Regions from separate parts of the Streptomyces sp. NPDC047022 genome, predicted to be linked through region 1. Evidence: riboswitches for the same ligand, from Rfam matches in the RefSeq annotation. Region 1 holds a riboswitch; each other region holds the start of a gene.
What was found. A riboswitch is a leader RNA that binds a small molecule or an ion and turns the genes downstream of it on or off. The one in region 1 is predicted to bind cyclic di-AMP.

Region 1 (4,432 bases):
TCCAACGACTCCTCGGGCGAAAGGGCGTGCACCCGAAGGGCGTTGAAGGCCTCGGTATAGGCCTGGAGGTCTTCTTTCCGTTCCAGATAGAGGCTACTCGTCAAATGGTCGAGAACGACCACATCCAGATCAGATCTGCTCGGAAATGAGAAGATGACGAAAGGCCCGGTCACCCCGATGTGTTCTCCGTCGGCGAAGGGCAGAACCTGAAGCCGCACATGCGGCAGCTCGGCCGCCTCCAGGAGCCGTCCCAGCTGGCGCGCCATGACGCCCGGTCCGCCGATCTGCCGGTGCAGCACCGCCTCGTCCAGGACCGCGCTGACTTCCAGCGGGGGATCCGCGCGCAGCACGTCCTGCCGGGCCAGCCGCACCTCCACCAGGGCGTCCAGCCGGGCGTCCTCCAGCGGGCCGGTCGCGGCCCGGGTCACGGCCCGGGCGTAATCGGGCGTCTGGAGCAGCCCCGGCACCACAGAGGTCTCCAGTGTCCGGATGGTGCTCGCCTGGGACTCCAGGCTGATGAAGTCGCGGTAGGTCGGCGGCAGCACCCCCCGGTAGGCGTGCCACCAGTTCTGCCGACCGCCCCCGTCCTCCGAGCCCGCCAGCACCAGGAGCAGCTCCCGCAGCTCGAGGTCCTGTGTGCCGTACGCGTCGAGCAGCAGCCGTACGTCGGTCGGTTTGACCTTGCTGGCGCCGGTCTCGATCCGGCTCACCTTCGACTGGTGCCAGCCGACGAGGCTCGCGGCCTCACCGCTGGTGAGGCCCGCCCGGGTGCGCAGAGCCCGTAACTCGGCGCCGAGTTTGCGGCGGCGCACCGCTGGTCCGTACTGCATGGCGACTCCTTCGGCCCGGCGCGCGGTGTCACGGCGACGGTAGAGGATGCTCCTGGGAGGCGGGCAAATACGGTCGGTCGTCGGAGAGTTCACCGCTTCGGGCGACAGATATATGCATATCTTGAGGGATCGCACCCAGTCGGGCCCCGGTGGTGGCAGGCTGACGCCAGCACCAGTCCGGGACCGTTACGCGCACCAGCCGCTCCGTGTCGGACCCCGGTCCCGTGGAAAGGGACGACGTCGCCATGGCAGACCACCAGGAAGCCTCCGTCACTCTGCCGAGCGATCCCGCCTCGGTCGCAGCAGCCCGGCGGTACGTGTCCGACGTCCTCACCGAGTGGGGCCTGCCGGGCGATGCCGAAGTCGCCGACACCGTACGCCTGATCGTCTCCGAGCTCGCCACCAACGCCGTGCAGCACACCCTCGGGCAGTCGCCCACCTTCACGGTCGACATCGCGCTGGACCGCGACGAGTTACTGCACATCGGCGTCACCGACAGCCACCCCCGCTTTCCCAAGCGCCTGCCCGCGGCCGTGCAGCAGGACAACGGCCGCGGCATGGTGATCATCCGCTGGCTCACCGCGGAACGCGGTGGCACGCTGAACGTGCGGCCCACACCGGAGGGCGGCAAAACCGTCTCCATCGAGCTTCCGTGGACCTCTCCGGTGCCCTCGGCCACGGCGGGCGGACAGCAGGAGCCCTGAACTCCTGAGCTGTGCCGTGCCGCCCGGCCGAAGGCGCCGCGCAACAGGGCGCGGACGGGCGCGGCAGGCGCCCGCGGCGGGCGACGCCTCGTCGCCGCCGTGCGCGACCGGGATCGCAGGACGCAGGGCGCCCGGCTCCAGGGGACGTGACGCGCTGGGTGTCGCCGCGGTCCTGGCCACCGTCCCAGGCACCACCGCGCCCCCGGGGCCCGCGCTCACCACGGCGCAGACCAGGGCGTGACCCGGCGTCTCGGCCGGCATCGACCATATGGGTCAGCGCCAGGTCGGTGTCGCCCGCCGCCACCGCGTGGCCCCGGTCGGCGCGTCGTGGTCCGCTGCTGGACGGACCGGCCAGGACGGTGGCCGCACCGCCCCGTATCGCGCGGTCCCTGGAAGGTGTCACCGGGAGTGCCCTGACGGCTCATGGCCTTCTGCTTCTCCTGGAGCCGCCGGCGGTGTGACGACGGCCCGCCGCACCAGCCGGGGCAGGAGCAGCCACAGCCCGACGCAGACCAGGAAGGTGCCCGCGCCCGCGGCGAGACCGGCCGCGCGGCCGAGCGACACATCCACCACCAGCAGCACGGACCCCGTGAACGCCAGGGTCAGTACCGCCATCCCGAACGCGGCCAGGCGGGAGGAGACCCGCACGATCGTCGGCTTGGCGTGCTGCTGGAAGAGCGTGCGGTGCAACGCGGCGGGCGCGGTGAACAGGGCGGCGGCCAGCACGGACAGCAGCAGCGTGCTGACGTACGTGGCGCGCTGCACCGTGTCCAGGGACGGGAAGCGCTGCGTGAAGGCCAGGGTGAGCAGAAAGGCGAAGAGGATCTGCACCCCGGTCTGGGAGACGCGCAGCTCCTGGAGCAGTTCGGTGAAGTTGCGGTCGGCGCGCTCCAGCGGCGTCTCGTTCCGCGTCTGGTCGGGTGCTCGGTCGGCCATGGAGAACAAGTAACCGTTTCCGCCCGGCCTCACGCTCCGGCGGGGTGACGGCGTGGCGCGCGCCACCCCGCCGGACGGGTCAGCCGACCCTGCCGGACGGGTCAGCCGACCCTGCCGTACCACACGCTCTTCGTCCAGATCTTCTCCAGCCTGACCACGGACCCGGTCTTCGGCGAGTGCCAGATCTTCCCCTTCCCGGCGTAGATGCCGACGTGGTAGACGTACCTGCCCGAATGGAAGAACACCAGGTCTCCCGCCCTGCGCTGCGAGGCGGAGACGTGGTGCGTCCGGTTGTACTGGGCCGCGGCCGTACGGGGCAGGCTCTTGCCCGCCTTCTTGTACGCGTAGAGCGTGAGCCCCGAGCAGTCGAAGCGACGCGGCCCGGTGGCGCCGTACTGGTAGGGGGACCCCTTCTTGGCCGCCGCGACCTGGAGTGCCTTGTACGCCACGGTCGCGGCGGAGGCGTCACCGGACAGGCCCGGGACCACGATGCTTCCGCCGACGGCGGCGAGGGTGAGGGCCGAGGCGGTGCCGGCCCGGGTGAGCAGCGACGGGACACGATTGAGCGCAGTCATGCGCAACCCTTCGTCAGCCGCCTGTGAAGGATGACCTGTCGGATTCGGACTGGCGAAGTAGCCCGGCCGCTCGCGCGGCTTCACCCCAAGGACCGCCCGGATCTCTCCGGCGGCCCGCCTTGCTGGGTCCTCCACTCCTGCCGATCCACTCCTGTCGACCGGTCATCCGGGCGGCGGCAGGACTCGGCGTCCGCCCGGACCGCCCCGCCGCGGTGGCGGGGGCTTGTCGTCAGGAAGGGATCTTCACCCACGGGTATGGAAAAATCACAGCGAAATCGGGGGTTTGTGGCGTTACTCACCACTCACCCGTTCGGGCTGACACTGCTGTGTTCGAGGGATGCTGATGGACCGTCCGAGGCTCCGACCTGCGCCGCAGCGCCTCATCCCGCCCTGGAATCAGACGCGTTGGGCGACCGGCCCGGGACCCCGGACGGCGCAAGCCCCTACTCCGCGCGACGGTCCACCATTCGGTCCGCTCGTGTCGCGATGGACGCGTCAACACCCGGCGGGAGAAGGGCGGATGATCGTATGTCGGTCCCTCAGTCGGCCCCCGGAGGCACCGTCACCCGGGCCGCGCGGCGTTCACCGTCGAGCACGCGCAACGCGCGGGCCAGGGTGGGACCGTGGAGTTCGCTCTCACCGCGCTGGTGCATCAGCGCCAGCGCATCGCGCAGGGCTGTCGCCTTGCCCACCAGGGCCTGTGCGGCTCGCAGTCCACTGTAGGTGCCGTCGGAGCGGGCGGGGTTGATGCGGCCGAGGAGGTCGACCACGTCGAGGTAGCGGTCGATCAGTTCACCTTCGGCGCGGGTCAGCGCGGGCAGCGGGGGAAGTTCGGGCGGCAGCATACGGGGCTCACTTCGTGCCGGGCGCAGTACGCCCGGCCCTGCGGCTCGGGATGACGGCGTCCACCAGTCCGTACGCCACCGCGGCCGGTGCGTCGAGGATCGTGTCCCGTTCGATGTCGGCGGCGATCCGCTCGGGGCTCTGCCCCGTGTGCCGGACGAGTATGTCCTCCAGTTGCTCCCGGCTGCGCACCAACTCCTCGGCCTGGATGACCAGGTCGCTGGTCTGCCCCTCCACCGGCTCCGGCAGGGAGGGCTGATGGATCAGCACGCGTGCGCCGGGAAGAGCGAACCGCTTGCCAGGCGTGCCCCCGGCGAGCAGCACCGCCGCGGCCGACGCCGCCTGGCCGAGGCAGACCGTTTCCACGTCGCAGGCGACGTACTGCATCGTGTCGTAGATGGCCGTCATGGCCGTGAACGAACCGCCGGGGGAGTTGATGTACAGCGAGATGTCCCGGTCCGGATCCAGATATTCGAGGTGCATGAACTGCGCCATCACATCGTTCGCCGATGTGTCGTCGACCGGTGTCCCGAGGAACACGATG
Region 2 (4,432 bases), on a different contig from region 1:
AATCCGCCACTGGCGGAGGCCACGATGACGGCCAGGGACGTGGCGATGAAGAGCGCGTTGCCCAGGCCCCAGCCCGCGCGGAAGCCGACGATGCCGTCGATGGAGCCGCTGGCGCCGGCCAGGGCGGCGAACACGACGATGACGGTGAGCCCTGTGACCAGGGTGCGCTTGGCGCCGAAGCGGCTGGAGAACCAGCCGACGATCAGCATGGCGACGGCGGTCACGATCAGATAGCTGCTGAACAGCAGGGAGACCTGGCTGGGTGAGGCACGAAGGCTCTCGGCCAGGGCGGGCAGGATCGGGTCCACCAGACCGATGCCCATGAAGGAAATGACGCAGGCGAACGCCACGGCCCAGACGGCCTTGGGCTGTCTGAACGGGCTGGCAGCCGTTCCACGCGGTGCTGTCATGCGCTCTCTTCCACAACGTAGAGGAATGAAAGGTGAGGGTCAGAAACGGGACCGGCGGTCCTGGATCGCGCGGGCCACGGCGGGCAGAGCGGTCTTCACCGCCTGCTGCTCGGCTTCGGTCAGTTCCTCCATGAGCTCCTGAAGGGCCTGGGCGCGTTCGGCCCGCCGCTGCCGGACCACCTCGAGGCCGATGTCGGTGGCCTCCACCAGCACGCCGCGGCCGTCGCTGCGGTCCGCGGCGCGCCGCACCAGGCCCGCACGCTCCATGCGCGTGACGAGCTGGGTCATGTTGGGCTGGGAGGCGTTCTCGGCCCGAGCGAGTTCGGTCAGCCTCTGCGGTCCCTCGCGGCCGAGCCGGGCGAGCGCGGAGGACGCCGCCGCGCTCAGGCCGCCGGCCGTGGCGCTGTGGCGTACATACCGGACCATCTGCTCGACGGCGGTCATCAAGTCCTCCGACGACACCTGAGGGGCCGCCGGATCCATAACCCGCTTATGCATAACCGCATCATGCACTTACATGTAGCGTGAAACAAGTCCTGTGCACCCGGCCGCCCACGACTCGATCTGCGCCTCCCGCCATTCGGTGGCGCGACAGACCCCTCCCCCATCAGGTGATACGAGGCACACCGCCGATTTCGAGGGGGCCCTCATGTTACGCTCGACACATGAGCCCCCGTTCCGCTCTCCCCGCGCCCGAGGCACCGGCCAAACCACTGCGCCGAGACGCGCAGCGCAACCGGGACGCGATCGTGGCCGCCGCCCGCGACGCGTTCGCGGTCGAGGGCGTGGGCGCCTCGCTCGAGGGCGTGGCCCGTCAGGCCGGCGTCGCCATCGGCACGCTCTACCGGCACTTCCCCACCCGGCTCGCCCTGGTCGAAGAGCTCTTCGCGGCAAAGTTCACCGATCTGCTCGACGCCGCCGAAGAAGCGGCGGCCATGGACGACGCCTGGCAGGGGTTCTGCCACTACCTGGAGAGGTTCGCCGAACTCCAGGCGTGCGACCGCGCCTTCAACGACCTCGTCTCGTCCAAGCTGCCGACCCACGCGGTCAGTTGCCAGTCCGTCGAGCGCGCGAAGGAACTGGCCGACCAGATCTTCCACAACGCCCAGCAGCAGGGAGTCCTGCGGGACGACGTCGTTCCCGAGGACCTCGCCTTCGTCATGTGGTCGCAGGCGGGCATCATCCAGGCGACCCGCACCGTCGCCCCCAACGCCTGGCGGCGCCACCTCCATCTGATGCTCGACGCGTTCCGCGCCCAGTGCGCCCATGAACTCCCCGAGCCCCCGCTCACTCGCCGGCAGGTCGATGAATCCCTCACCGCCTTCGAGTGCCGCGAGGATGCCTGCGCCGAGTGCTGAACAGGCGTTCTTGGCAACGATCGCCTCGTAGCCGACCGCGCGTTCCTCATATCTCGTGGCCACGGCCCGATTCCGTTGGAGCCGGTTCTTCGAGAACCGTCTCTCCAATGCCGACGGCATGAGCGGTACTGCGGCCCCGCTCGCGGCGTCACGCTCCGCGAACAGGGCGACACAGCGGAGGAGTCCCGCTTGAAGTCACGAAAATGTATCGGGCATATCACCCACCAACCTTCACAGGGGCCACATCAGTTGGCTACCGTCACGGGCGGGCCGTACGGCACCCACCGGCGAACGTCGCCGGGCCGCTCGGCCTCCGCCGAGTCCGGCGTGCCCCCTTCACGGCATCCGGAGCCGGGGACCCAACCGACCTTGGGGTGAATCGGCCCAGCCTCCCGCGGGGAATTGGGCTGTAGGGCAACCCTTCCGAACCACCCGCCCGAACCCGACAGCTAACTCGGTAGGCGGAAAATGGAAGGAGTCGCCTCCCTTGGCGTCGCATCGCAAGTCGCGCCCCGCCAGTGCCCTGGTAACGGGCATACGCACCCCCGCCATCGCCACGGCCGCGCTCACCACCGTGGCCCTGTTGTCCCAGACCGCCAACGCCGCCCCCTCCTCCGACGGAAAGCCGAGCGTCGAGGAGGTCGAGAAGAAGGTCGACGACCTGTACCACCAGGCGGAGTCGGCTACCGACAAGTACAACGAGGCCAAGGAGAAGGCCGACAAGCAGCGCAAGAGCGTCGACACCTTGCTGGACGACGTCGCCCGGCGCACGGAGAAGCTCAACAAGGCGCGTGAGGAACTGGGTACGTTCGCCGCCGCCCAGTACCGGACGGGGGCCGCCGCGCCCGACACCGCCACCTTCTTCCTCGCGAACTCGCCGCAGGACTACTTCGACCAGACCCAGCTGATGGGCAGGCTGACCTCACGGGAAAAGGGCGCGGTCGACGACTACGTCACCCAGCAGTCGGCGACCATGAAGCAGCGGCAGGAGGCCGCCAAGAGCCTCCAGACGCTGACCGCGTCGCAGAACGAGCTGAAGACCGAGAAGGCCGCCGTGCAGCAGAAGCTCGCCTCGGCTCGCCAACTGCTCTCCGAGCTGACGGCGCAGGAGAAGGCCCGGCTCGCCGCGATCGAGAAGCAGAAGCAGGAGGAGGCCGCGCGCAAGGCCGCGGAGCTCGCGAAAGAGCAGGCGGCCGCGGAGGCGGCGCAGAAAGCCGCCGCCGCGAGATCCTCGAGCTCGTCCGGTTCTTCCGGCTCGACGACCTCTACGGGTTCGACCGGTTCGACGGGCTCGACGGGCTCGACCGGCTCGTCCTCGGACTCCTCGTACACCGCCAAGGCCGCAAAGGCGCTCGCCTTCGCCCGCGCGCAGATCGGCAAGCCGTACGTCTGGGGCGCCACCGGTCCCGGCTCCTACGACTGCTCCGGCCTCACCTCGGCCGCCTGGAGGGCTGCGGGCGTGAATCTGCCGCGGACCACGTACGACCAGGTCAACGTGGGCACCACGGTTTCCCTGGCCAATGCGCAGCCGGGTGACCTCGTCTTCTTCTACGACGACATCAGCCACGTCGGCATCTACATCGGCAACGGCATGATGATCCACGCTCCGAAGCCCGGCGCATACGTCCGCGAGGAGTCGATCTACTACGGCGGTGAGTCGATCATCCACAGCGTGGTACGGCCGGCCTGAGTGACGGCGGCGAGCGTCTTCCGGGTGAAGCCGGACGGCCGCCCGAGTTCTGCGTTGTACCAGAGCTCGGGCGTCTTCCGGCCAGGAGCTGACATCCGGGGTTCAGCCCGCCAGCAGATGCGCCAGCTCCGCATCCAGGTCCAAGTGCTCCGGCTCGGACCCGGGCGGCACCATGAGCCGCGTTTCGCCGAGGAAGGATTCCACGCCGTCCGCCGGGAGTTCGAGCAGGACCGAACCCGCCGGCGGGCTGAGGGCGATGTAGAGCACATCCCTGCCGAGTCCGTCGCCCGACCACATGCGGACGTCTCCATGACCCGCGTGCCCCCGCAGGGCCTCGGTCAGCGTGTCGCGGCTGAAGAACCACTCGACCACCGCGCCGTCCGTGCCGCCGCCAGTCTCGAAGACGGCGCGGACGGCGTAGGGGTCCCCGGCCTCGTAGTGGAGTTCCATGGACAACGGCATGGACAGCTCACGTGACAGGACGAGCCGTACGGGCAGCTCGTACGCCACGGCTCTCGACGCTTTCACGGTCCGTCAGTGCTGGGCGGTCAGCAGCTGGTCCACGATCCAGAGGTCGACGCTGCCGTTCCGGACCGGGGTCACGTCCTTCCACCAGCCGTGGTTCCAGACGTAGAGGCGGTGACCGTCCCAGCGGAACTGTCCCTCCTGGTACGCGGCGGGCTTGCCACTGCGGACGCCGTGGTCCTCGTGGCTGACGACCGAGGCCCGGTCTACAGGTCCGGACGTCGCCGCCGACGCCGTACCACCGGCGCCGAGAACGGCTCCGCCCACGATCAGCGCGGAAGCGACAGCGGCCGGAACGCGCCTGACGAACCTGTTCATAATCATCTCCCTGTGACGTGCCACGATTCCGCCTCGTAGGCGTGTGGCCTCGCTCTGTGAACGGCGTTGCAAGACGGTTGTACCCGTCTTCCGCCGGGCGGCCGAACCAATTCGGAGGGGTCCCTCACGTT
Region 3 (4,432 bases), on a different contig from region 1:
CCTTGTCCAGGACGGCGCCGCTGATGTCCGAGTGCTGTCCGGTCCACTGCTGGGCTGTGGCGCGCGCGGTGAAGAAGCGCAGGTAGCCGCAGCACACCGCGGCGGCCGGGTCGTCGCCGGGGCGGGCGACGTAGTAGACCACCAAGGTGACCGGCTGCCAGGTGGTCCTTTCGCCGGTGAACCCCACGCGGACAGGGTTGCCGGTGACCGGGTCGGTGTAGGTGATGACGGCGTCGGTGCCCAGCATGGCAGGGATGCCGAGTGCGTCGATCGCCCCCATCGCCCACACCATCGGGCCCCCGGCGATCTGCACGGCGTGCTCGGTGGGCATCGCGGAGAACGGGTACGCGGCCTGGACGCGACCGGTGCCGCCCGGGGTGAGGAAGCCCTCGGCGGCCGGCTCGACGAGCACCCTGGCGGCGGGGCCGAAGGGCTCGGCCGCCGACTCCAGCTCGGCTGCCTTGGGCGGGGAGCCCGTGGTGGCGAAGGAACGCAGAATGGCCTGCTGCACCGCCCGCAGGCCCCGTTCGGCCGGCGCGAGAAGGTGGCGCCGGACCCGGCCCACAGTCTGGTCCACCCCTCTGGTGACCGTGATGCCGAGAACCTGCCGCAGCTGCTCGACGGATGGCGCCCCGCAGGCCTGGCGGTCCCCTTCTCCGTAGGTCCGGCAGGACAGGCTGGCCGCGGTACCCGGAGGGGCGAACGGGTCGCGCCCGTCGATCAGCAGCGTCGGCGAGCCGTGCATGCCCCTGCGCTCGGCCTCGGCCTGGCCTTCGACCACGTGCGCGGTCAGCTCCACGTCCGTGCAGCCGGCGAGGGCGAGCATCAGGCGTTCCTTGAGCACCGGGCCGTTCGGGCAGTCCGGGACGGTCAGCAGTTCCAGGCGCATCAGCGGCACCTCCAGGTCACGAGGCCGACGCTAGACCTTCCATTGCACTGGAAGGTCAAGGGCTACCGTGGAGGTATGCGCATCGGAACCCTCGCCGCCGCCACCGGCACCACCACCAAGACCCTGCGCTTCTACGAGCAGGCCGGGCTGCTGGCGGACCCGCCCCGCACCCCGGGTGGCTACCGCGACTACCCGGCCGATGTGCGGGACCGTGTCGGCTTCATCCGCTCCGCCCAGGCGGCCGGCCTCAGCCTCGCCGAGATCCGCGACGTCCTGGCCATCCGCGACGGCGGTTACACGCCCTGCGGTCACGTCACCGAGCTCCTGGGCCGACACCTCGCCGACGTGGAGCAGCGGATCGCCGAACTGGACGCGACCCGCGCCAAGCTGCGCGAGCTGGCCCGCACCGCTTCCGCGACCGACCCTGCTACCTGCACCGAAGGGGACATCTGCCGCATCCTCAACTCTGGTTGAGTCGGCATGGTTCTCGGCCCGTTGCTACCCGACCCCCGAAGTCTGGGCGTCTTCGGATGAGGCAGGATCAAGCAACCGCCCGACTCGCGACCACCACCACACCTTCCGCCTCTTCCGCGCCGCAATCCCACACACCGGGAATCATCTGATGTGCGGTCAGTACGGATGAGAACGACCTCTCGTCAGGCCGGACTGCTCGGTCGAATACCCGAGGTTGAACTCTCTGCGGAGGTGTGCTTGATTCTTTTCAGCTCGCGCCAGACGAGCCCCGCCGGCGCGGAACGCCGAGTCCTGCCACCGGCCGACGGGAACAGTAGACGCGAAAGCGCCGCAGGCGGGAGCGGGGGACCCGAAGTCTTCCGCCGGACGGGAGAGCGGACGCAGCGCGGCACCTGGTGCCAAAGGGCTGCGGTACGTTCGACAGTCCGGCTCGGGGTGAAGCCGAACAGGCCGCGCATCGCGGCCCCGGCCGGGCAACTCACGTCCGAACCCGACAGCTAACCTCGTAGGCGCCGGTGAGGACCGCACCATGGGTAAGCATCTTCGTACCAGCTCCGAGAAGCCTCCACTTCGACCGCGTTCCCGCGCTCAGCAGCGAATCGACGACGCGGTGTCGGCAGGCGCTGAACCCAGACACGGGCCGGAGCACCGTGGGAACGTCATCCCGTCGGTGACGGACAACCACTGGAGTGAGCGGGCGGCGTGCCTGACCATCGATCCGGACGAGTTGTTCGTCACGGGAGCCGCGCAGCACATCAACAAGCTTGTCTGCGTCGGCTGCGCCGTCAGTACGGAATGCCTTGCCCTCGCTCTCGACCAGCGCATCGAGCACGGGGTTTGGGGCGGAATGACGGAGCGCGAGCGCCGTGCGCTGCTGCGCCGCAGGCCGACGGTCAGCTCCTGGCGGCGCCTGCTCGAGACCGCCCGCCTGGAGCACCAACGGCGGACCGGCGCGGCTGCCGGCCGCCAGGTGTAACCCCGCGTCGGCTTTCACCGTCCAGCGCTCGGCCTGACACTCGACGGCGACGGACACGGCACGCTGTTCCTTGGCCGCCCTGTATGAGGCGTTCAGGGCGTCCAGCCCCGTGGCCTCGGGGATCAGAGGGGCACAGCAGGGCGTCGACAGCGGCTGCATGACGAGCAACTCCGGCGAAAGTCACGTGCGCTGCCGCTCCCGCAACAGTTCGGCCGCTAGCAACCAGAACCACAGGCTCACCGTGAGCAGGTGAATCCGCTGGGCGATCCCCTGTCCACCCGGCCGGCCGATGTAGGGGCCGACGGAGGAGATCGCCGCGGCCATGGACACCGGCAAGAGCCAGCGTGCCCAGCGTCCCGCCGAGCAGCCACCCTCTGGAGCCGAGTCGGCGAAGAGGAAGAAGGAGGCCATCGAGGTGAACAAGGCGAGGTGAACCAGGCCGCTGGTCATCGTGTGCGCGAGGTTGTCTGCGGGGCAACCCGCTTCCCGGGACGGCGCACATCGCATCGGCAGCGCGACGTCGGCCACGGAGCAGGCCCCGAACGCCACCAGCGCCCACCACCCGATGGGAGACGAGCCCTGCGGCAGCGCCGCCAGGACCAGACCCGCACCGGCGATCACCGCAGCCGCCGTGACCAGCTCCACCATGCTGAACAGCACTCGATGGGGCTGATCGGCGGCGAAGGCCTCACTTACGTAGGAATCGCGCTGGTCCAGGCCCGTCTGTACCCAGAACTGCAGCAGCCAGTCGTTGTAGGTCACGGAAGCCGCCAGCAGCAGCCCCGCCGCCACCCGCCACAGGATGCCCGAGGCGCCACGGCACCGCGTGCGGTCGGTGCCGGTGCCCGGCGGCCCCGTTGCGCTGTCCTCGCTCATCTTTCGGCTCCCGTGCCTGCGGCCTGCCTTCCTATCTTTGCCCCGGGACGCAAAGCAGAAGTCCTGTTCGCGGACGCCGCGGCCTGCCGGCCTCCGCGTCGGCCGCGACGCTCATGGGATCGAGTACGCGCAGGCCCCGAAAGACCAGAGTGCGAGGCATCCGCAAGGCCCTTCTGCGCAGCTGTCCTGCGGTGCTTCCGTAACTGCACAGGAGTGAGGTCCAGTTGGCCGGCAACACCGATTCGGCGCGTCTCTCGCGGCGAACGGAGCGCGAGCCACCGCGGATCGCTGCGTGCAGATCGACCTTGCACTCCGGCAGCACCCATGCCCCCTCGTCGTGCGGAGCGCAACCATGGTCCCAAGCAAGCACCTTGGTGCTTGGCTCCCCCCGGTGCGTCCACCTCCAAGTCGCCCGGCGGCCTGGGCGGTTTAGAGCACGCAAGCACCCGCGGTGGGCGGCGACACAGGTCTCCACGGCCCTGCCGAGGCCCTGCCACAGGTGGAAACGAAGGGACCTCAGCGTCACCCGGGGCCTTCCGGCGCCAGGCGGCGGAAGCGGCCGACCATGCTGAGGGCGTGGGTGACGCCCACGATGCGAGCTCTGCGATGACGGTGGAGGGGGTGCCGGCGTGTGTGGCGAAGCGAGTGACAAGACCGGTCAGGAATCGAGAAGCCCCGGCCGCCGAGGAGCCTCTAGCGTGATGGCCATGGCAATCACCGCTTCCACCGCATCCCACACGTCCATCGCATCCGTCATCCTGGAGGTGGCCGACCCCGAGGGCGCCCACCGCTTCTACAGGGCATTCGGAGTGGACACGCGCATACGCCTGCGGGCGTCCGAGGCACACTCCACCGGGTTCCGTGGCTTCACCCTGGCGCTCACGGTGTCCCGGCCGGCCACAGTCGACAGCTTCGTCGGCGCCGCCCTGGACGCCGGTGCCACGGTGCTGAAGCCCGCCGCGAAGTCGCTGTGGGGCTACGGCGGCGTCGTCCAGGCCCCGGACGGGACGATCTGGAAGGTCGCGACCTCGGCAAAGAAGGACACCGGCCCGGCCACCGGTGAGATCGACGAGATCGTCCTCCTGCTCGGCGTCGAGGACGTGAAGGCCAGCAAGCAGTTCTACGTAGGCCGGGGCCTGACCGTGGCCAGAAGCTTCGGCGGCAAGTACGCCGAGTTCAACCCCGGCGAGTCCAGCCCGGTCAAGCTGGCGCTGTAC

Region 2: another riboswitch for cyclic di-AMP. It lies ahead of ABZ845_RS10145 (NlpC/P60 family protein); the one in region 1 lies ahead of ABZ845_RS13925 (C40 family peptidase).
Region 3: another riboswitch for cyclic di-AMP. It lies ahead of ABZ845_RS25405 (WhiB family transcriptional regulator); the one in region 1 lies ahead of ABZ845_RS13925 (C40 family peptidase).

Annotation. Positions count from the first base shown of each region.
Region 1 is NZ_JBEYVV010000010.1:110,895-115,326, forward strand. Features, by position in the region: gene ABZ845_RS13910 (helix-turn-helix transcriptional regulator) at 1-830, opposite strand, end outside; gene ABZ845_RS13915 (ATP-binding protein) at 1,076-1,534, shown strand; gene ABZ845_RS13920 (DUF6328 family protein) at 1,934-2,470, opposite strand; gene ABZ845_RS13925 (C40 family peptidase) at 2,572-3,045, opposite strand; cyclic di-AMP (ydaO/yuaA leader) riboswitch at 3,049-3,244, opposite strand; gene ABZ845_RS13930 (hypothetical protein) at 3,585-3,890, opposite strand; gene ABZ845_RS13935 (ATP-dependent Clp protease proteolytic subunit) at 3,898-4,432, opposite strand, start outside.
Region 2 is NZ_JBEYVV010000006.1:189,165-193,596, reverse strand. Features, by position in the region: gene ABZ845_RS10160 (MFS transporter) at 1-410, opposite strand, end outside; gene ABZ845_RS10155 (MarR family transcriptional regulator) at 450-908, opposite strand; gene ABZ845_RS10150 (helix-turn-helix domain-containing protein) at 1,076-1,768, shown strand; cyclic di-AMP (ydaO/yuaA leader) riboswitch at 2,073-2,248, shown strand; gene ABZ845_RS10145 (NlpC/P60 family protein) at 2,256-3,458, shown strand; gene ABZ845_RS10140 (SsgA family sporulation/cell division regulator) at 3,561-3,920, opposite strand; gene ABZ845_RS10135 (hypothetical protein) at 3,993-4,301, opposite strand.
Region 3 is NZ_JBEYVV010000030.1:36,079-40,510, reverse strand. Features, by position in the region: gene ABZ845_RS25415 (alkylmercury lyase family protein) at 1-889, opposite strand, end outside; gene ABZ845_RS25410 (MerR family DNA-binding protein) at 965-1,363, shown strand; cyclic di-AMP (ydaO/yuaA leader) riboswitch at 1,680-1,890, shown strand; gene ABZ845_RS25405 (WhiB family transcriptional regulator) at 2,025-2,339, shown strand; gene ABZ845_RS25400 (DUF998 domain-containing protein) at 2,520-3,215, opposite strand; partial or broken gene ABZ845_RS25395 (AraC family transcriptional regulator) at 3,834-3,917, shown strand; gene ABZ845_RS25390 (glyoxalase) at 3,917-4,432, shown strand, end outside.